4 regions of the Pantoea sp. X-Soil-YNGN-775 genome follow, and region 4 is predicted to be linked to each of the others. Evidence: predicted binding sites of a transcription regulator. Region 4 holds the regulator's gene; each other region holds the start of a gene.
What was found. The regulator CRP, encoded in region 4, controls carbon source genes, mostly activating them, when cyclic AMP is high. The targets are predictions, from matches to a motif close to ATGTGANNNNNNTCACAT.
Positions count from the first base shown of each region.

Region 1: the regulator CRP is predicted to act here: its motif matches at 3,299-3,316, upstream of mlc (sugar metabolism global transcriptional regulator Mlc).
Region 2: the regulator CRP is predicted to act here: its motif matches at 3,706-3,723, upstream of azuC (stress response protein AzuC).
Region 3: the regulator CRP is predicted to act here: its motif matches at 2,828-2,845, upstream of deoC (deoxyribose-phosphate aldolase).

Region 1 is NZ_AP035945.1:2,030,692-2,036,043, reverse strand. It holds gene cybB (cytochrome b561) at 1-496, opposite strand, end outside; gene AC6I8I_RS09610 (hypothetical protein) at 599-859, opposite strand; gene ynfM (multidrug efflux MFS transporter YnfM/SxtP(Kp)) at 1,033-2,286, opposite strand; gene AC6I8I_RS09600 (LysR family transcriptional regulator) at 2,382-3,275, shown strand; gene mlc (sugar metabolism global transcriptional regulator Mlc) at 3,406-4,623, shown strand; gene bioD (dethiobiotin synthase) at 4,738-5,352, shown strand, end outside.
Region 2 is NZ_AP035945.1:4,056,064-4,061,415, reverse strand. It holds gene mqo (malate dehydrogenase (quinone)) at 1-56, opposite strand, end outside; gene AC6I8I_RS19105 (hypothetical protein) at 335-568, opposite strand; gene AC6I8I_RS19100 (carboxymuconolactone decarboxylase family protein) at 565-1,020, opposite strand; gene pdxR (MocR-like pyridoxine biosynthesis transcription factor PdxR) at 1,080-2,552, shown strand; gene AC6I8I_RS19090 (DUF1158 domain-containing protein) at 2,542-2,784, opposite strand; gene mntP (manganese efflux pump MntP) at 3,102-3,677, shown strand; gene azuC (stress response protein AzuC) at 3,797-3,874, shown strand; gene dgcN (N-acetyltransferase DgcN) at 4,124-5,131, shown strand; gene dgcA (N-acetyl-D-Glu racemase DgcA) at 5,133-5,352, shown strand, end outside.
Region 3 is NZ_AP035945.1:3,496,707-3,502,058, forward strand. It holds gene deoB (phosphopentomutase) at 1-366, opposite strand, end outside; gene deoA (thymidine phosphorylase) at 462-1,790, opposite strand; gene deoC (deoxyribose-phosphate aldolase) at 1,857-2,636, opposite strand; gene AC6I8I_RS16285 (TatD family hydrolase) at 2,921-3,733, opposite strand; gene AC6I8I_RS16290 (patatin-like phospholipase family protein) at 3,730-4,779, opposite strand; gene AC6I8I_RS16295 (DUF1328 domain-containing protein) at 5,006-5,167, opposite strand; gene osmY (molecular chaperone OsmY) at 5,269-5,352, opposite strand, start outside.
Region 4 is NZ_AP035945.1:3,854,361-3,859,712, reverse strand. It holds gene AC6I8I_RS18185 (YccS/YhfK family putative transporter) at 1-1,990, opposite strand, end outside; gene crp (cAMP-activated global transcriptional regulator CRP) at 2,048-2,680, opposite strand; gene AC6I8I_RS18175 (OsmC family protein) at 2,984-3,388, shown strand; gene AC6I8I_RS18170 (phosphoribulokinase) at 3,895-4,764, opposite strand; gene AC6I8I_RS18165 (YheU family protein) at 4,826-5,044, opposite strand; gene AC6I8I_RS18160 (hydrolase) at 5,049-5,352, opposite strand, start outside.

The sequences.
Region 1 (5,352 bases), 1.8 Mb from region 4:
CTTTCAGCAGATAATGATGAAACAGCGCCGCCGCCGCGTGCAGGCCGATTAACCAGTAGCCAAGCGGAGCCAGCGTCTCATGCCAGTCAATCAGCATATCCGCCAGATCGAAATTGGGTTCCGCCGCCACCGGCATGCTGATACCAAACAGCCACCATTCACGGCCTTTCAGATAGCGTGATGTCAGACCCAGTATCGGCAGGGTAATAAACAGCGCATAGATCAGGGTATGAGTCAGATGTGCCAGCCCGGTTTGCCAGCGCGGCGCGGCAGGAACAATCGGCGGCGAACGATGACGGGTGCGCAGCACCAGGCGGGCAATCATCAACACCAGTACCGACGCGCCTGCGCTGAAATGGGTGATGATCATCGCATAACCCTGCCACGAACCGCGCTGAGCAAAACCACGCAGTTCAATAGTGGCATAGGCGGTCGCCACCAGTAAAAAAGTCAGCCAGTGAAGGGCGATCTGTGAACCCGCAAACTTTTCCCGCATGGTAAAACCCGTTAATAAGAATCAGGCGTTCTAACATAACCGAAAATAGCGGAAAATCTTAACAAATTAGCGCAGCGGAAGCCTTGCTCAATCGCGGTCAGGCTAACGTGAGGTAAAAGTATGTTTCAGGGCCACAGCCGGCTGCGGGTCGTCCCCGGTGTGGCTAATGAGTGAGCAGCAGGTTTCACAGCCCATTGCGCCAGAATAATACTTTTTCGCCTGCAGGATAGCCGCATTGACGTGGTAAAAACTGCCGAGAAACAGCCGTTCGGCTGGCGCGGGCAGAAAGGGACAGCCCGCCGCATGTACCACATGGTTATGGTTGTAACCTGATTGTTTGTTCACGTAATAGTAGAGAGCCACAGGCGATCCTTTTTGCTGTGTCAGGCGACAGAAGGGTGCAGATGTCACAATCAGACCGATTATAGCGGGAAAAATACCATATGTTGCGGCTGGACCTGAAAGTTGTCTCACCGGCGGCGATAAAAAAGGCCCGGCACAGTGGCCGGGCCTGCTGTTCAGGGACAGGCAGGGGGTCAGAGCTTTTTACACTGCAGCCGCCAGGCCACCAGCAGAGCCAGCAGCAGCAGGGCGCTGATAAACAGCGTGATACCGATCCAGCCGTAGTTATGCCAGAACACCCCGCCCAGCGTCCCGGCGACGCTTGACCCGACGTAATAGCTGAACAGATAGAGTGAAGAAGCCTGACCGCGGGCGCGACGGGCCCGCAGGCCAATCCAGCTGCTGGCCACCGCATGGGCGGCAAAAAAGCCAGCGGTGAACAGCATCATGCCGGGCAAAATCAGCCACAGTGAATTAAAGGCGGTGAACAACAGGCCAGCCAGCATAATCGCGGTGGCACCGAACATCACCGGCCCGCGTCCCAGCCGGCTGGTTAACGCGCCCGCTTTCGGCGAACTCCATGAACCGGTGAGATAGACCACCGACAGCAGACCGACCACCGCCTGACTGAGATGCCAGGGCGCAGCCAGCAAACGGTAGCCGATGTAGTTAAACAGCGTGACAAAGGCCCCCATCAGCAGAAAGCCTTCTGCAAACAGCCACGGCAGCCCTTCATCGCGCCAGTGCAGACGAAAATTAATCAGCAGGTTGCGGGGACGCAGCGAGGTGGCGCGGAAATGGCGCGACGCCGGCAGGATTTTCCAGAACATCACCGCCGAAGCCAGAGAAAAGCAGCCGATAACCGCAATCGCCACCCGCCATGAAAAGAAGTCGGTCAGCACGCCGCTCAGCAGGCGGCCACTCATGCCGCCGATGGAATTACCGCTGATGTACAGCCCCATTGAGAACGCCACCACCCGCGGGTCCATCTCTTCACTCAGCCAGGTCATGCCGACTGCGGCGACCCCGCTCAGCGCCAGGCCCATCAATGCGCGCATGATCAGAATGCCGTGCCAGCTGGTCATAGTAGCGGAGATCAGGGTACAGATGGCGGCCAGCATCAGCGCGGTAACCATCACAGATTTGCGCCCGACCGCATCAGACAGCGGGCCGGTCACCAACAGGCCCAGCGCCATCAGCCCGGTAGAAATTGAGAGCGACAGGCTGCTGGCGGCGGGTGATACGCCAAACTGCTGCGACAGCACCGGCAATATTGGCTGGACACAGTAGAGCAGGGCAAAGGTGGCGAGACCGGCTGAAAACAGGGCCAGCGTGACGCGCATAAACTGCGGCGTTCCACGGGTAATCCAGCCCGATGCAGCCAGCGATTCTGGCGATCTGCATCCCACGTCATCCGCAACGGTTCCTGCCTGAGTAGTGCGACCCACAATCTTTCCTTAGTGTTAAAAAACCTGTCGTCAGCTTAGAAAAGGCTGATTATGATGTCTAATATATTAATAATCTCAAATAAGACGTTAAAGATATGAATATCGAGCTGCGCCATCTGCGTTATTTCATTGCGGTCGCCGAGGAATTGCATTTCGGCCGGGCGGCGCTGCGGCTGAATATTTCTCAGCCGCCGCTCAGTCAGCAGATCATTCAGCTGGAAACGGCAACCGATGCCCGGCTGTTTAATCGCACCAACCGCAGCGTGCAGCTGACGGCTGCCGGTCAGCAGTTACTGCAGGATGCGCGTGCCATTCTGTTGCAGGTGGAACAGGCGGCTGACCGGGCGGCGCGGCTGCATCGCGGAGAACAAGGAGAGCTGCGCATCGGCTTTACCTCCTCAGCGCCGTTTACTGCCGTGGTGTCCGATGCGCTGTACCAGTTTCGCCAGCGCTGGCCACAGGTGCATATCCAGATGCAGGAGATCAACACCCGCCAGCAGCTGGCCCCGCTGCATGACGGACGGCTCGATCTTGGCGTGATGCGCAATACGCCACTGCCAGCGGATTTGCGTCACCAGCTGCTGCTGAGCGAACCGCTGTATGCGGTGGTGCACTGGGCGCATCCGCTGGCCTCGGCAGAGAGAATTTCGGTCAGCGCGCTGGCGGCGGAGCCGTTTGTCTTTTTCGATCCGCAGGTCGGGACCGCACTCTACAGCGACATTCTGGCGCTGCTCCACCGTTATCAGATTAAGCCCTACATCACTCAGGAAGTGGGTGAGGCGATGACCATTCTCGGTCTGGTAGCGACCGGGCTCGGCGTATCCATCTTGCCCGCCTCTTTTCGCCGGGCGCAGCTGGCTGATGTTATCTGGCTGCCGCTGGCAGAAAGTGATGCTATTTCAGAGCTGTGGTTAGTCTGGTCCGCAGAGCGCGAAATAAATGAGCAGATGCGCCATATGATGACTTTACTGCAGCAAAAAAAGGCGTAAGTCTGGCCGGTCCCGACGACAATGTGTGCGATAAATCACATTTCTAATCAAATATTTGACGCTGCTGCCTGATCTGCCTCACCATGGCGCATGTTTATTTAGAAGCGCGAAAATAACCGGGAGCAGGGTTGTGAATCTGGACAGTCAACCTGGCCATATTGACCAAATTAAGCAAACCAATGCAGGCGTCGTATATCGATTAATTGATCAATTCGGTCCTATTTCGCGTATCGAACTTTCCCGACGCGCCCAGCTCGCGCCCGCCAGCATCACCAAAATCGTCCGTGAAATGCTGGATGCCCATCTGGTGCAGGAGACGGAGTTTCAGGAGCCAGGCAGCCGCGGCCGTCCGGCCATTGGCCTGATACTCGACACCGACGCCTGGCACTATCTGGCGATTCGCCTGCACCGTGGTGCCATGACCTTTACCCTGCGCGACCTCAGCAGCCGGGAACTGGTGGAGGATAGCCTGCCGCTGCCGGATGAATCGGCTCAGCCGCTGCTAACCGCGCTGATCGACCAGGTTGACGCCTTCTTTATTCGTCATCAGCAGCGGCTGGAACGCCTGACCGCCATCGCCGTGACCCTGCCAGGACTGATTAATGCCGCCTCTGGCGTAGTACACCGGCTGCCGGGATATCAGGTGCGCGACATGCCGCTCGGCGACGCGCTGGCGGCCCGAACCGGCGTACCGGTGTTTGTACAGCACGATATTTCCGCCTGGACACTGGCCGAATCGCTGTTTGGTGCCTCACGTGGCGCAGAAGATGTGATTCAGATTGTAATTGATGAAACGGTCGGAGCTGGGGTGATCAGCGGTGGGCAACTGCTGCATAAACGCGGCCGGGCGCTGGTGGAAATCGGCCATACTCAGATCGATCCCTACGGCCAGCAGTGTTATTGCGGCAATCACGGCTGCCTCGAGACGGTGGCCAGTATCGGTAGCCTGCTGGCGCTGGCTGCGCAGCGACTGCCGACCCAGCCTGACAGCCTGCTGCACCATCAGCCGCTGACGCTGGCCTCGCTCTGTGCCGCGGCGCAGTCCGGCGATCGCCTGGCACGCGACACCATTGCCAGCGTGGGTCATCACGTCGGGCGGATTCTGGCGATGATGGTGAATATCTTTAATCCGCAACATATTCTTATCGGTTCACCGCTCAATGCCGCGGCAGATGTGCTGTTTCCGGCGGTCAGCAACACCATTCTGCAACAGTCGCTGCCGGCCTACAGTGCCGGTATACAGCTGGCACCCACTGCGTTTAGTGAGCCGGGAACGCTGGGCGGCGCGGCGCTGATCAAAGATTCGCTCTACAGCGGTTACCTTTTAGTGAAGTTATTGCAAGGTTAAGCCTGACTAATCTTGCGCTAACGCAATCTGTTCTCATCTTCGATTCCTTAAAATGCGGAGTATTAGTAGGGTTAATCGCCGATTAGCCGCAACCGGTTTAAGAGGAGAAGTAGAGTGAAGAGACTATTTGTTACCGGCACCGATACCGCTGTCGGTAAAACCGTAGTATCGCGTGCGCTGTTGCAAAGTTTTATCAAAGCAAACCTCAGCGCGGTCGGATACAAACCCGTGGCGCGCTGTGCAGTGAAAACCGCTGACGGCCTGCGCAATAAAGATGCGCAGCTGCTGCAAAGCGCATCTTCTGTCGCACTGCCGTATCAGGCCATCAACCCGCTGTTGTTTGAGGAGCAGGAGATCGCCACCCACAGCGGTCAGGTGATTCAGTATGAATTACTGACCCAGGGCCTGAACAACCTGACCGAACAGGCGGATCGGGTGATAGTAGAGGGCACCGGCGGCTGGCGCAGTCTGATGAATGATGCGCGTCCGCTTTCCGGCTGGGTGATTGAGCAGCAGTTACCGGTGGTGCTGGTGGTCGGTATTCAGACTGGCTGTATCAGCCATGCGCTGCTCACCGCCGAAGCGATTCAACAGGACGGATTACCGCTGGTCGGATGGGTCGCCAACCGCATTAATCCGGGCCTGGCGCAATACAGCAACATCATCGAAGTGCTGCGGGAAAAAATCCCGGCACCGCTGCTGGGTGAACTGCCGTATCTGCCGCGCGCC
Region 2 (5,352 bases), 200 kb from region 4:
GTGTCCTTTGCCATGGCACTCATCGCGAGCGCAAGGTTTACAGCTGAATTGCACATGAGGCGACATCTCCTCTTCTGTTGACCTGAAGCTCAACAGTTTTGCAGGCGAAATAGTCACGCTTCTTTCGAGCGCGTTGCGCTATTTCTCAAAGGTTAAGACTCAGGTATAGGTTAAAGCGGTGATAACGGGTTAACTGCACGTTATGCTTTGTCATGCGAATATAACATTCTCGCATCTGAATTAAACATTTGTTTATTTTTTAAATGCAGAAATGATTCAGCATAAGAATTAATCATAGCGGTCGCGGCAGTATAAGCGGATTTTTATCGATAACTCAGTGGGTTAACGGAATCGGTTGTTGCAGGAACGCGCCATTGTGGTGCAGCGCCTGCTGCGCGGGTAACCGAGAGGAATTATTTAATTCACTGAATTTCAGGCAGTTATCGGCGGGTAAGGAATAGTCTAAAAGTGCATCAACGGCGGTTTCAGGCACATGGTGTAAAAATAATGTTACATTTTTGTGAGGATGAAATGCGCGCGCCACGGCGCACGCATCGAACGGGATCACTGACCGGACACAGCTGCCGGGAGCTTTTTCAGACTGATTGCCATGCGGTTGTAGGTGTTCATCAGACCGATGGCGATATTCAAATCGACTATCTCTTTTTCGCTGAAGCAGGCCTGAAGGGCGGCATAATCCTCATCGGGTGCGCCCGCGCTGGCGATCAGCGTCAGGCACTCCGCCCAGCGCAGGGCCGCCTTCTCGCGATCGCTGAATAAATTCCCCGATTCATTCCACACTGCGGTCAGCACAATTTTATCCCAGCTCACCTCCGCTTTATGCAATGCTTTGCTGTGCATGTCGATGCAGTAGGCGCAGCCGTTAAGCTGCGAGATACGCAGGAACACCAGTTCCAGCAGGGTTAACGACAGGTCGGTTTGTGTCAGATAGTGATAAACACCACCGAGCGCTTTCATCCCAGCCGGGGCGACTTGATTAAAATCGATACGTTCACTCATTTTTTTGCCTCATTGATGTGGATTGAGGCGATTGTCGGTTTTTCCATGGAACAGTAAAAGTGCCAAAAAATGACGATTTAACTGGCCCATCGATCTTCACTACGCTAACGCTGAAACGCGGGCAGGCGCGGGGACTGAGTGAGCAGCTGCGGCAGCAGATTGAGCAGGCAATAATCGATCGGCGCTTGCCGCCGGGCGCACGGCTTCCTTCCTGCCGTGATTTAGCGGCCCAGCTCGGCGTCGCACGCGGTACGGTGCGCGCCAGCTATGACATGCTGGTGGATCGCCAGTTTCTGCAGACCCGGGGCGCGGCCGGCACCTTTGTGAACCCGCTGCCGATGCTGAGTGAGACGGCTGGTGCACAGGCAAAAGTGCAGGCTGGTGTGCATGCAGTACCGCTGTCACTGCGCGAGGGCGAAGAGAATGACGACTCGCCGCCCCTGACGTTCCAGATGGGCATCCCGGCCAGCGACAGCTTTCCGGCCAAAGTCTGGCTGCGCATTCTGCAACGTCAGACACGGGCGCTGGTCGGTAAACCGGCCAGTTACCCCGATCCACGCGGCACGCCGGCACTGCGTCAGGCACTGGTTGCCTGGCTGGCGGTGGCGCGCGGGGTACGCTGTCATGCCGATCAAATTTTTATCACCAACGGCTATGCCGGGGCGATGGGCCTGATTGGCCTGGCAATGGATTTTCAGGGGAAACAGGCGTGGCTGGAAGATCCAGGCTTTATGGTCGCCCGGCGGGCGATAGAAACCCTGCGGGTAAGGCCGGTTGCCGTGCCGGTCGACGCCGAAGGTTTGCAGGTTGAGGAAGGTCTGGCGCGGGCACCGGATGCGGCGTTTGCGCTGGTCACGCCGGGCCAGCAGGCACCGCTCGGCGTAACGATGTCGCCGGCACGCCGCCATGCGTTGCTTAACTGGGCCAGCCGCCAGCAGCGCTGGATCATTGAGGATGATTATCTGGGCGAACTGCAGCCCGGCCACCGGGCTGCACCGGCGCTGGCGGCGCTCGACAGTGAGGGCCGGGTGCTGCATATCGGCACCTTCAGCAAATCGCTGACGCCGCGCTTGCGGCTCGGCTTTTTAGTGGCGCCACCCGCTCTGGTCTCGCGCTTTGCGGATGTCAGTGCGCTGTTAGCCCCTGCATCGTCGGGACTGCTTCATGATGCGGTGGCGGTGTTCCTGCGGGAAGGGCACTTCATGCGGCATCTGCGGCGCATGAAGCGGGTCTACCATGAACGACTGGAGCAGATGATGGCCGCTCTGCAACCCCATTTTCCCGCGGTGCAACGTGCCGGGCTGTCGGTGATTGTCAGGTTGCCGGCCGGTACGCCGGATCGGCTGATTGCGCAGCAAGCATTGGCCTATGGTATGGCCCCGTCACCGCTGTCGATCTGGTATCAGCGCGACGAACAACGCTGCGCCGGACTGCTGCTCGGAGCGGCTCAGTTACCGCGAGACGGCTATGCGCGCAGCGCAGCCCGCCTGAAAGCGCTGGTCGATGCGCATACCGCCCGACTCAGCTGCTGAACCAGCGACGCCAGACGAAGCGAATCACAAAAAACTCCACCGTGCCCAGCAGTAAAAACCAGATACAGAACACCAGGGTGTAGAGCTGGTTAAGATCCTGCAAATGCAGCATCTGCTGCAGGTGCTGTGCCATTGACAGGCTAAAGGCTGGCGCAGGCAGCAGCAGGGCAGAGAGAAACCCCAACAGCAAAATGCCGCCAGGCACGATTAACGTTTCAAAAGGGTTATTCATAACGGGCATCCGGTAATAATAAGCCGGGCATTTTCCGGCAATCCGCGCTGGGGTTCAATCAGGGAATGCAGACGCTGCGGCCAGACAAGCCCGAAATCCGCCCGGAAAACCATCAGAAAATGCTTTGCCACCATCGACTTAGCGCGAAACATAGCGAATGATAAAAGTTATAGCCTTGGCTATACTTAAATCCATGATTTTACTGTCTTTTTATCTTTGCGGTTGCGTGGTAGACTGCGCGCACTTTTTCATTACTGAACACTTTGTGTGGTGAATACAGCGTGAATTGCCGCTTTTTCGCCCCAGGTGAATAAATCATGACCTTTATTGCCACCTTAATTCTTGCCCTGGGTATGTCGATGGACGCGTTTGCTGCTGCACTGGGCAAAGGTGCCACCTTGCATCGTCCTGGTTTTAAAGAAGCGCTGCGCACCGGTCTGATTTTTGGCTCAATCGAAGCCTTAACGCCGCTGATTGGCTGGGCGCTTGGCCTGGCCGCCAGTCGTTACATCATGGCGTGGGACCACTGGATCGCTTTTATTCTGCTGGCGTTTTTAGGCGGGCGGATGATGATGGAAGGTTTTCGTCAGACCGCCGTCGCTGAACCCTGCGAAGCGCCGCAAAGCCATGGCTTTATGGTACTGGCCACCACCGCAGTGGCGACCAGCCTTGATGCGCTGGCGGTCGGTGTGGGCCTGGCCTTCCTGCAGGTCAACATTATTACCACTGCGCTGACCATCGGGGCCGCTACCACCGTTATGGCCACCACCGGCGTGTTGGTGGGACGCTTTATTGGTCCGGTACTCGGCAAATGGGCGGAAGTGCTCGGCGGTCTGGTGTTGATAGCCGTCGGTGCGACCATCCTGCTGCAGCATCTTGGTCAGGCTGCTTAACGGCTTTTTGCGCATAAAAAGCGCAATTTTGTGATCCGGTTCAAAATTTATTGCCGATAAAACGCGCTGAAGTTATACTTTTCGCGTATTTCTTCAACTAATTTTGCATCAGGTGTCACATGAAACGCATTTTTAACTACGTGTTCCGCGCTTACGTCGAGACCTTCAAACACGTACCGCCGGGTGCGATGTACTAAGCACTCCGCAAGAAACCCTCGATAATCGCGGTCAGGGATCGACCGATGATTATCACTTTTTCTTCTGTTCCAGCCTCTCTGGTTAGCCTCATTCTGCTGTTCTGATTCGCTTATCGGCTGTTGTCATAAGCGTCGCCTCTGACTATACCCTCAGGTTATACCCCAGCATTAAACAAGCATTCGTCTCGCTGTCATCCGCATGAAATATTCAGCTCAGGCCCTATCACCTGTCTGAAAAAGAGAAACGTCATGCTGATCCCTCAACCCTATCTACTTTTCCTTGGCGATGTCACCGATCCGCTGGCGGCGAAAACGGCGCGCGGCATTCAGGTCTGGCGTCCGGAACAGTGCGTTGGCGAAATGTCCCTGCCCGGCTGTACCGTCAGTCTGGGACTTGAGACGCTGGACATTGTCAGTGCCAAAGCGCGCGGTGCGAAAACGCTGGTACTGGGAACCGCTAATGCCGGTGGCTATCTACCGGCACACTGGCTTGAAACCGTGACCGGCGCAATTAAAGCGGGCCTGAACGTGGCCAGCGGTTTGCACCATCGTCTGGCCGATGAGCCGGAACTGGTGGCGCTGGCGGCAGAACACGGGGTGGCGTTGTTTGATATCCGCCATATGCGGCCAGCACTGACGGTCGGCAGCGGTAAAAAACGTAGCGGCAAACGGGTACTAACGGTGGGCACCGACTGCTCTGTTGGCAAGATGTACACCTCACTGGCCCTGGAAGCGGCGATGCGCGATCGCGGCATGAAGGCGGATTTCCGCGCCACCGGCCAGACCGGCATTCTGGTAGCCGGTGAGGGTATCGCGATTGATGCAGTGATCGCTGACTTTATCGCCGGGGCCGCCGAAGCGCTGTCACCGGCGAATGAAGACGATCACTGGGATATTGTCGAAGGTCAGGGCTCGTTGTTTCACCCCTCTTATGCGGGCGTCAGCATGGGGCTGATTCACGGTGCGCAGCCGCACTGGCTGGTGATGTGTCATGAGATGGGACGTCCGCATATGCGCCACCTGCCGCATCAGCCGATGGTCAGTCTGGCAGAGTGTGTGGAAGCCAATTTGCGGGCGGCCAGCGTAACCAGTGATCAGGTGAAGCTGGCCGGATTCGCCCTCAACACCTCCGGTTACGGTGAACAGCAGGCCCGCGACTATTGCGCACAGGTCAGTGCAGAATTTGGCGTGCCGGCTACCGATCCGGTGCGGTTTGGTATTGATGCCATCGCGGCACTGTTGCAGGAACGTGGCTGAGATGCGCCGCATGCAGATCGCGGTGGCTGAACTGCCGCTGGCGAAGCCCTTTGCAATTTCACGCGGCACCCGCACTGCCGTCACGGTGATTCGCGTCACGCTGGAGCAGGACGGTTTTATTGGTCTCGGCGAGTGCACGCCGACGCCGCGCTACGGCGAAAGTATCGCCAGCGTCAGTGCGCAGCTGGCGGCACTGCAAAGCGAAATCGAAGCCGGACTGA
Region 3 (5,352 bases), 360 kb from region 4:
GTTCTCCTGATCGCTGAAGTAGCCCCAGTCAAACAGCACCGGAACCCCGGCGATTTCCCAGTGGCCTGACGGCGTATCTTTACCTGACGAGATTTCGCTGGCGTAAGCGTAAGCGCCGGTGATCTTCGCGTTCGGGTCAAGGCCCGCCGGGAAGCGGCCAGTCGAAAGCTCTGCGGCCTTACCCAGACCCAGCGCGGTCAGATTAGGCAGATGTAAAGGCCCTTTACGGCCTTTGTCCGCTTCACCTTTGAAACAGGCTTCAGCGATGTGACCAAGCGTATCTGAACCTGCGTCACCGAATTTATCGGCATCTTTACTGGAGCCGATCCCGAAGGAGTCGAGAACCATAATAAAAGCACGTTTCATGCAAGTCTCCTGCGCAATGGCGCGTGACAAGTCAAAAAAAAGCGATCAGATCAGTATACCCGAATGCGTTGCCGCTGGCACCGATTACTGCCCGATTAACTGACATCGCTCACACGACGATAAACCACTGGCGTAGCGGCTGGCGCGCTATCGCCGATCACCAGCGCGGCTTTGACCGCAGCGGCAGCCTGTTGCCACTGCGCTTCGTTGCTGGCGTGGATTATCGCCAGCGGGCGCTGCGCATCGGCACGTTCACCGAGGGTGATCATCTCGCTTAAGCCAACGCTGTAATCGATGCTGTCGCTGGCACGCTGGCGTCCGCCGCCCAGCGCCACCACTGCCAGACCGAGCGCCCGGGTATCCATGCTGCTGACAATGCCAGGCTGGTCGGCGTAGACCGCCTTGCTCAGCATTGGCGCAGGCAGATAGGCATCGTAGCGCTCGACAAAATCGGCCGGCCCGTTCTGCGCCGCCACCATGCGGGCAAAAACCTCTGCCGCCCTGCCGTTATCCAGCACCTTCATCAGCTGCTGGCGCGCTTCTGTCTCATTAGCCGCCAGCTTGCCGGAAATCAGCATTTCGCTGCACAGCGCCAGCGTCACTTCCAGCAGGCGCGGGTTGCGCTGTTCACCGGTCAGGAAGCGCACCGCTTCCCGCACTTCCAGTGCGTTTCCGGCTGACGAAGCCAGCACCTGGTTCATATCGGTGAGCAGTGCGGTGGTCTGGCAGCCGGCTCCGTTGGCTACGCCAACAATCGACTGCGCCAGATCCTCGGAGGCTTCATAGGTTGGCATAAAGGCGCCTGAGCCTACTTTGACATCCATCACCAGCGCATCCAGCCCTTCCGCCAGTTTCTTTGCCAGAATCGAGGCGGTAATCAGCGGGATCGAGTCTACGGTGGCGGTAATGTCACGCGTGGCGTAGAAGCGTTTGTCGGCCGGAGCCAGTGAGTTGGTCTGGCCGATAATCGCCACCCCGACCTGTTTGATGATCTCCCGGAAGCGGTCATCGCTGGGGAAGATGTCAAAGCCCGGAATCGCTTCCAGCTTATCCAGCGTGCCGCCGGTATGACCGAGGCCACGGCCGGAGATCATCGGAATATAACCACCGCATGCGGCCACCATTGGTCCGAGCATCAGCGACGTGACATCGCCAACGCCGCCGGTCGAATGCTTATCCACCACCGGCCCATTCAGATTGAGCGATTTCCAGTTCAGCACGGTACCAGAATCCCGCATCGCCATGGTCAGCGCCACGCGCTCAGGCAGCGTCATGTCATGAAAATAGATGGTCATGGCCAGCGCGGCAATCTGGCCTTCAGAGACGCTGTTATCACGAACACCGTTGATGAAGAAGCGGATTTCAGCCTCAGTCAGCGCGTGACCGTCACGTTTTTTGCGAATAATTTCTTGTGGCAGGAACAAGGTAGCCCCCTTGGCTCAGGGAAATGCGGTGTGACAGAGGCGGTCGGTGACCGCCACAGGATGAGTTTAATAACCGGCTTTGCTGGTCTCGCTCTGATGACCCAGAGTATTCAGCAGACTCGCCAGCAGGCTCGATGCGCCAAAGCGGAAGTGACGCGCGTCGGCCCATTCTGCACCCAGCGTATCTTCCGCCAGTTGCAGATAGATGGCGGCATCTTCAGCGGTGCGTACGCCACCTGCCGGTTTGAAACCGACCTGCTGGCTGACGCCTTTATCACGGATGACGCTCATCATGATCTGCGCCACTTCAGGCGTGGCGTTGACCGGGACTTTACCGGTAGAGGTTTTGATGAAGTCAGCACCGGCATCAATTGCGATTTCAGACGCCTGACGGATCAGCGCTTCCTGCTTCAGTTCACCGGTTTCAATAATCACTTTCAGCAGTACGTTGGCCTCAGCACAGGCGGTCTTACAGGCTTTCACCAGATCAAAACCGACCTGACTGTTACCGGCGATCAGCGCGCGGTACGGGAACACCACATCCACTTCATCGGCACCGTAGGCGATAGCGGCGCGGGTTTCAGCCAGCGCAATCTCAATGTCGTCATTGCCGTGCGGGAAATTGGTCACCGTGGCGATGCGGATCTCTGGCGTACCCTGCTCACGCAGCGTTTTACGCGCAATCGGAATAAAGCGCGGATAGATGCAGATGGCTGCGGTGTTACCCACCGGCGATTTTGCCTGATGACAAAGTGCGATCACTTTTTCGTCAGTGTCGTCGTCATTCAGGGTGGTTAAATCCATCAGTTTCAGGGCACGCAGGGCTTGCTGTTTGATATCGGTCATGAGGCTCTCCAAAGGATCGGGGTGCGATCCACCGGCTGGCCGGCGGAATGTTATAATAATAACACCGTCAGGCGGCCTGTTATGTGCCAGCAGTCACATCAGAATAAGAAAATGGTGCAATTATGCCACGCTTACCGTGATCAGAATCGCATTTAACGCCGTTAACAGCCCATTATACGCCAGTCAGCGAAATGTTACTATTATCACATTTAGTGGCGCGGACCGGCATAGGTTGCAGGTATAGGTTGTGGGCATAGGTTGTGGGCATTAGTTGAGAGCATAGTTTAAAGCTTAGCGGGTTCATTACGAATGGCGGGAAAAGCGGGATCGAGCTGAAACAACTGCTGGCTGTTACGCCACAGCGCCCCGGCAATCACTTCAGGTGGCTCATCGCGCAGGGTGCAAAGCGTCTCCCATACCTGGCGCGCCCGTTCAGGTCGGTTAGGCTGGCCCTGAAAGCCTTTTAACGGCATATCCGGTGCATCCGTTTCCAGCAGCAACGAGGAGAGCGGCAGTTGTGCCAGCGTCTGGCGGGTTTTGCTGGCGCGCTCATAGGTGATGGTGCCGCCGACGCCAATCGCATAGCCGAGCTTAATAAACGCCTGCGCCTGTTGCCGACTGCCGGCGAAACCATGTACCACACCACGACGCGGCAGATCGTGGCGACGCAGATGCTGGGCCAGTTTGTCATGGGTGCGACGCGAGTGCAGGATCACCGGCAGATCATAGCGTTTCGCCAGCTTAAGCTGAGCATCCAGAAAGCGTTGTTGCTTATCAAACTGCGGATCGTCGCGATAAAGATCCAGCCCGATCTCACCGATCGCCACCAGCTTAGGCGGTCGCTGCTTAAGCCTCTGCTCCAGCTGATCGAGATGCGCTTCCTGATGTGCTTCTATAGCGATCGGATGCAGTCCGAGTGCGGCGTAGAGCGCAGCATGTCCGGCCGCCAGTTCGCACACCCGGCTGAAGCGGCTGGCATCGATCGCCGGGATGATGATCTTCTCGACGCCAGCCGCCGCAGCCCGCGCCAGGCTGGCAACGGTATCGCCCTCAAACGGCGGGAAATCAAAATGACAGTGGGTATCGATAAACTTCATGCCAGCGATCCTTTATCGTAATCAGCATCATTATCCGCCAGCGGCGGCGTAATAATCTCGCGGTTGTCCGGCGCATTGGCCACCGGTGCCGGCGGCGTGACGATACGCGGCGTGATGGGCTCTGCGTCGCTTAACCACTGGCCCAGCGTGGCGAGGAAATAGCGGCCGCAGCGCCGTCCAAGATGGTAATCCTGATTCAGTGACGAAATACGGCTGCCGAGCGCGCTGCTGGCCAGCACATGCGGTGGAAAGATCTCTATAATCCGTAAGTCACCGGGCGGATTTTCAATAAACTGCTGAATTTCCCGGTAGCTTTTTTCATGGTGATTGAGCACGTTAATCATCGGCTGAAAGGCACCGGCGCTTAGCCAGCGCTCCATCCGCTTAATCCATTTCGGCGTATAAAACATCTGAGAAGGCACGGTGCGGATCACCACAATGGTGTCTGCGCCACGGCGCGCCGCTTCCCGCACCGGAATCGCATCGCTGATGCCGCCATCCAGATAGCTAATCCCTTCAAGATTGACGCCAAGCCGGTAGAAGCCGGGAATGGCGCTGGAGGCTTTAATCAGCTCCAGCCAGTTGTCCGCCGTGGGGGTGAAATAGCCGGGCGTATAATCGTCGCTGCGGCAGGCGCACATATAGAACTCAAGCCCGCGCGAGAACATTTTTTCAGCGTGAGTCATCGCCAGTGGAAATTCACTGCGGGTGGTTTCCACCAGCCAGTCGAGATCGATCAGATTACCGCCGCGAACAAAACGCAGCGGATCAAAAAACAGTTTATTGGTGGTGTAACGGGTGATCACGCGGCGGGCATAGCCTGGCTGGCCACAGACAAACGCCGAGAGGTTTTGTGCACCCGCAGAGGTGCCGAGCAGCAGGTGAAACGGATTAAAACGGGCAAGCTGGAATTCATCAAGCACCCCGGCGGTGAAAATGCCGCGTTGACCGCCGCCTTCACAGACCAGCGCAATTTTATGCGATTTGAAAGGAGCCAGCGCAAGAGGTTCGATAGCGCCGAGCGTAACAGGAATGCGAATACCCACTGTGTGAACCTCGAATGGGGTTCCGACGGGCAAGCTGATGGATACTTACTTCTATCCAGCAGCATTCCGGAGAACCAGTCATACAATCCCTTAGCCGGACAGCCCGCGCAGTGGGGGTAGTCCATGTAGCCGGGTGAAAAAATCCCACTTCTCACCGATCTGGCTACGGATGACTGGTCTCCGCTTTATGCTTACTTGCTTTGCATTAAACTGCAGGACTCATCGGCTAAAGCTTTTTACGGCCGGTAAACAGGCTGATGAGGAACAGAATAATACCAACAACGAAGACAACTTTAGCTGCCCATGCTGCTGTACCCGCTAAACCACCAAAACCTAACGCTGCAGCAATCAGTGCGATCACCAGAAAAATAATGCCCCAACGAAACATAAGCCTCTCCTTACCCTATTGAAAATCGAACTGCTTATTTCATCCCCGGATGGGTATCTTTTATCCGTGCGGCCAGCAGTGACGCGGCCGCACGGTTACCATTAAGATTTAACCGTCAGGTCATTCTTAACGCTTTTCACGCCTTCAATGGCTTTCGCGATGCTTTCAGCACGGTCTGACTGTGC
Region 4 (5,352 bases):
TCAGATGATCCAGAATACGGCGCACATGCTGTTCGACGACTGTCACCGGCCCTTCATTAATATTTTCTACCTCATCCAGCAGGTTAACCTGCGAACTGGCACCGTCATATTCCAGCCGCTGCTGACAACGTTGCAGCGCAATTTCGCAGGACTGCAGATAGCGCTCAGCTAACGAGGCGGTCAGCATGGTGTGTTCGCGCGCCAGAATCGTCATTGCATTGATGTGCTCAACAATAAACTGGCTGTGGGTGACCCACAGACGCATATCTTTGAGGTACTGAGCGTTGAAAGCCGGTTCCTGCATCGCCTGGTTCAGGGAGTTAAACAGCGCATTGTGCGCCTGATTGACCCGTATCCGCTGGTACGCCAGTTTCTCCGGCGACTGTTCCGCCCCCAGCAGCAGCCGTAGCGCATCCTGATAGGTTTCCAGTGCGTCGTGGGCGTTCTGCCGCAGTAAGCCGCTCTGCCACTGCGGCCACAGCCACAGCATTCCGCCAAAGGCGATCAGGCAACCCATCAGCGTATCCATCAGGCGTGGCAGCAGGAACTGCGCCCCGTTCAGCGACAGCAGCTGCAGCGAGTAGACCGCCGTCACCGTAAAACCAATCATCGACCAGCCGTAAAACTGGCGGGTAAACCGGTAGCTGATAAAGGTGATCAGCAGCATGATCAGCAGCACCAGCGACTCCGGCACCGCCAGGCGTAAGGTGGCAGCCGCAATCACCAGACCGGCAAACGTGCCCAGCGCCCGGTGCTGGATGCGGACGCGGGTGGCACCGTAGCCGTTCTGGCTGACGAACATAATGGTCATCAGAATCCAGTACGGCTTAGGAATGTTGAAAAACAGCGCCAGCGCGCTGCCCAGCATCAGCATCACCGCAAAGCGACCGGCGGTGCGCAGCGCCGATGAACGCCACGACAGGTAGCTGCGCAGTGCCGGCAAAAGCGGCAGACGGCGCTGGCGATCGGCCATCAGGTCACGTTGATAGAGCGGCTTTTGGGTGCGAAGCACCCGCGCAATACGATTGAAGTGATAGAGGCAGAAATTCCCCACCGGATTATCAGGATGCTGACGGGCGATTTTTTCCAGCGCGCTGAGCTGCTTCTCCATGCCAAAACGATCCGGTAACTGGTGATAGAGAATGTTATCCGCCAGCACCCGTAAGCGGGCCGAAATAGTCTGGGCATTCCAGCGGATCACCGCTTCGGCATGGCTCTGCTCCACCAGTTTCTGCACCTCTTCCGGCTGATGCAGGCTGACCGAGATGTGTTCCTGCAGGTCCAGCGCCACCTGAAAGGCGCGGGTCAGCCGCTTATGGCTGTGATCCCGGCTGGCGGAAAGCATGTGCATCTGCTGGTAACAGGTGGTGATCATATCGACCACTTTCTGCTGGCGCGCCAGCAGCGGCGGCAGGGCCTTTTCCGGGTCGGTCAGCTGGGTCAGCAGGGTATATTTGGCATCGCAATAGTTGGCCAGTTCGCGGTAGATCAGGCTCAGGCTTTCACGCATCGGCTGCTCTTTCCACAGCCAGAACCAGAACCAGTTAAACAGCCCATACCATAGCGTGCCGCCGATATAGAGCAGCGGCGGCACATAGATCGGCATACGGCCAATCAGGCTCAGCGTGAAGATGGCGGCGATCAGGGTGCCGGGCAGCAGGCGGCCGTGCAGCGGACTGATTTCGCCGGTGACCCCCAGCAGCAACGGCAAGGCGAACAGAATCAGCGGCAGCGGAATGGCGTGCTGCGTCAGCCACTGAATCAGAAAGCTGCCGAGCGCAAACAGGCTGCCGCCGACAATCAGGCGTTTGAAGAAGCGTTTATGCGGGGTATCCAGACCGGCGATATTGCAACAGGCGGGAACTAACGAGAACAGCAGACCTTTTTGCAGGTCGCCAGCCAGCCAGCCCAGCGCCACGGGCAGACAGAGCACCAGGGTTTGCCGCAAGGCGTAGTTGACTTCAGGATGGTAAATAATTCGACGCCACATCGGCCCAACACAAACAATAACGGCGCGATGTTGCCATCACGCCGTGGGTGACAGGAATTAGCGGGTGCCGTAAACGACGATGGTTTTGCCGTGTGCAGAGATCAGATTCTGATCTTCCAGCATCTTCAAAATACGGCCCACGGTTTCACGTGAACAACCAACGATTTGGCCAATTTCCTGACGAGTAATTTTAATTTGCATGCCGTCGGGATGCGTCATGGCGTCTGGCTGCTTCGCCAGGTTAAGCAGAGTCTGAGCAATGCGTCCGGTCACGTCGAGGAAAGCGAGGTTACCCACTTTTTCAGACGTAACCTGCAGGCGACGCGCCATCTGCGACGACAGTCGCATCAGGATATCCGGGTTAACCTGGATCAGCTGACGGAATTTCTTGTAGGAAATCTCCGCCACTTCGCACGCGGTTTTCGCACGTACCCAGGCGCTGCGCTCCTGACCTTCTTCGAACAGGCCAAGCTCGCCAATGAAATCGCCCTGATTCAGGTAAGAAAGAATCATCTCTTTGCCTTCTTCATCTTTGATCAGAACCGCAACGGAACCTTTCACGATGTAGTAAAGCGTTTCAGCTTTTTCACCTTGATGAATCAGCGTACTTTTGGATGGATACTTGTGAATATGGCAATGGGACAGGAACCATTCGAGTGTAGGGTCTGTTTGCGGTTTGCCGAGAACCATTCGCTATTATCCTCTGTTGTAATCGTGCCCAAAATACAGGGGGCAGTTTTCCCTGTCAGGCGATGAAAGCTTCAAGCGTTTCCCTTACAGGAAATTATTCGGGCTGCATTCGGCGCAGTGCGCATCATTCTTCCCGGCTTCGCCATCAGGTGACGAAAAATATTTTCAGCACTGTTTGTAGCACAGCTTTTGCCGACTGTCTTCTGTTGTCTCGCTTCAGCTAACAGCGGATTTCTCTGGATTGCTGTTTACCAGGCGAAAGCGTACTCTGACGGCAAAACCGCATATTCTGGAGCGAAAATCATGCAGGCAAGAGTGAAATGGGTAGAAGGACTGACATTCCTCGGTGAGTCGTCATCCGGTCATCAGGTGTTAATGGATGGCAATTCGGGTGATAAAGCGCCCAGCCCAATGGAGATGGTGCTGATGGCGGCGGGCGGATGCAGCGCCATCGACGTGGTTTCAATTCTGCAAAAAGGTCGCAACGATGTGGCTGATTGTGAAGTGAAACTGACCTCAGAACGTCGTGAAGAAGCGCCGCGAATCTTTACGCACATCAACCTGCACTTTATCGTGAGCGGCAAAGCGCTACAGGATAAGGCGGTCTCACGCGCGGTGGATCTTTCTGCTGAAAAATATTGCTCGGTCGCTATCATGCTGGGTAAAGGCGTCACCATCACCCACAGCTATGAAGTGATCGAACTGTAATAGCCGCAAGGGTCATTGCAGACCTGCTAACTTCACTTCCAGTATCTGATGCAGGTTGATTTAAGACTGTGCCTGGGCAGGGAATCCGTTTTGATACTGTGCCTGGGCAGGGAACCGGGTCAGATCGGAAAGTCGCTTAAGCCAATCCCTGGCCGCTCGACCCGCGCCGTCCCTGGCGCGGGACGCTTTCCTCTTCTGACCCGGTTCCCTGCGTGTTGAACTTATCTATTGCTGCCAGATTCTTTCTGCCCAGGGTTTGTCTGTAGCGACCTTCCTGAAACCGGATGCGGTTGTCGGACGTGAAGCGAAGGGAGCATATGCCTGTAGCAAAGCATCGCGGGCCAGGGATGGCCCGCGCTGAGCCTGCCAGGGATAGCGGTTTTGCGTCTTTGCGAAAGGTGTATGCTCCCTGAAGCCTGCCCAGGGGTAAGTCTTTAGCCGCAGGAAAGCCAGTTTTACTATCTTTGTTAAAGACATCTGCTCTCAGAGCGGTTTTTGCTGGCCTCTTACTCTATCCGCTTGCCTTCCACCAGCCGCTTCACCAGCGGACCCATGATCAGCTCCATCGCCAGCCCCATTTTCCCGCCCGGCACCACCAGCGTATTGATATGCGAAATGAACGATCCCTGCAGCATCGCCAGCAGATAAGGAAAGTCGATATCGTCCAGCGCCTGAAAATGGATCACCACGAAGCTCTCATCCAGTGACGGAATCGCGCGGGCGGCAAACGGATTCGAAGTGTCGACCGTCGGCACCCGCTGGAAGTTCAGGTGGGTGCGCGAGAACTGTGGCGTAATGAAATTAATGTAATCTTCCATTGAACGCACCACCGAATCCATTACTGCTTCACGCGAATGGCCGCGTTCGCTGGTGTCACGCACCAGCTTCTGAATCCACTCGAGGTTAACAATCGGCACCACGCCTACCAGCAGGTCGACATGTTCCGCCACGTTATGCTGGGCGGTCACTACGCCACCGTGCAGTCCTTCGTAAAACAGGATATCGGTGTTTTGCGGCAGCGGCTGCCACGGCGTAAAGGTGCCCGGCACCTGATTCCACGGCACCGCTTCATCATAGGTATGCAGGTACTTACGCGACTGGCCCTGGCCGTCGAGCCCATACTGCCTGAAGCTCTGCTCCAGTAAGCCAAAGTCATTGGCTTCCGGACCGAAATAGCTGACATGACGGCCTAAATCGCGCGCCTTGCGGATCGCCATATCCATTTCAGGGCGGGTGAAGCGGTGGAAACTGTCGCCTTCCAGTTCGGCTGCGTGCAGATCAAGCTGCTGAAAAATTTTACGGAACGCGAGACTGGTGGTGGTGGTCCCCGCGCCGCTGGAACCGGTGACGGCGATTATCGGATGGCGTGCTGACATAAAAAAGCTCCCTGTGAAATCGGGCCATGCGCATTGTTACCATGAATTGCCGCTGGCTGCATCAGCCGCGAAATTCTTTGCGCGGCATGATATTGACCGATTCATGCAGTTCCGACCACACCAGCACTACTTCGCCGGTTTCCAGCTGGCGGCGCACGTCAGCCACTTTTTCGTTCAGGCTGCGTTCCTGCTCGCCGTAGTCGGTGCCTTCACGCAGTACGAAAGTTTCAATCAGATTTTCAAGCGTCTCAGGTGAGACCTGTTGCCAGGGAATAATCACAACATTAGGTTTCCAGAAAAGGGGCAATCCACTGGGGTATGCGCTGTTCAAGCCACATTTCGGGCTGGCGCAACGTCCCGCCGACAAAGCCAACGTGACCGCCGTGCGGCGTCAGTTGATAAGTAATAGTGGCAGATAATTGGCTGCTGTGCGGTATCACTTCATCACTCATGAACGGGTCATCTTTGGCATGAATGATCAGCAGCGGCTTATCGACCTGTTTCAGCCACGGCAGGGCGCTGGCGCGCTGATAATAGTCAGCCGCATCGCTGAAACCGTGGGCGCGGGCGGTGATTGCGTCATCAAAG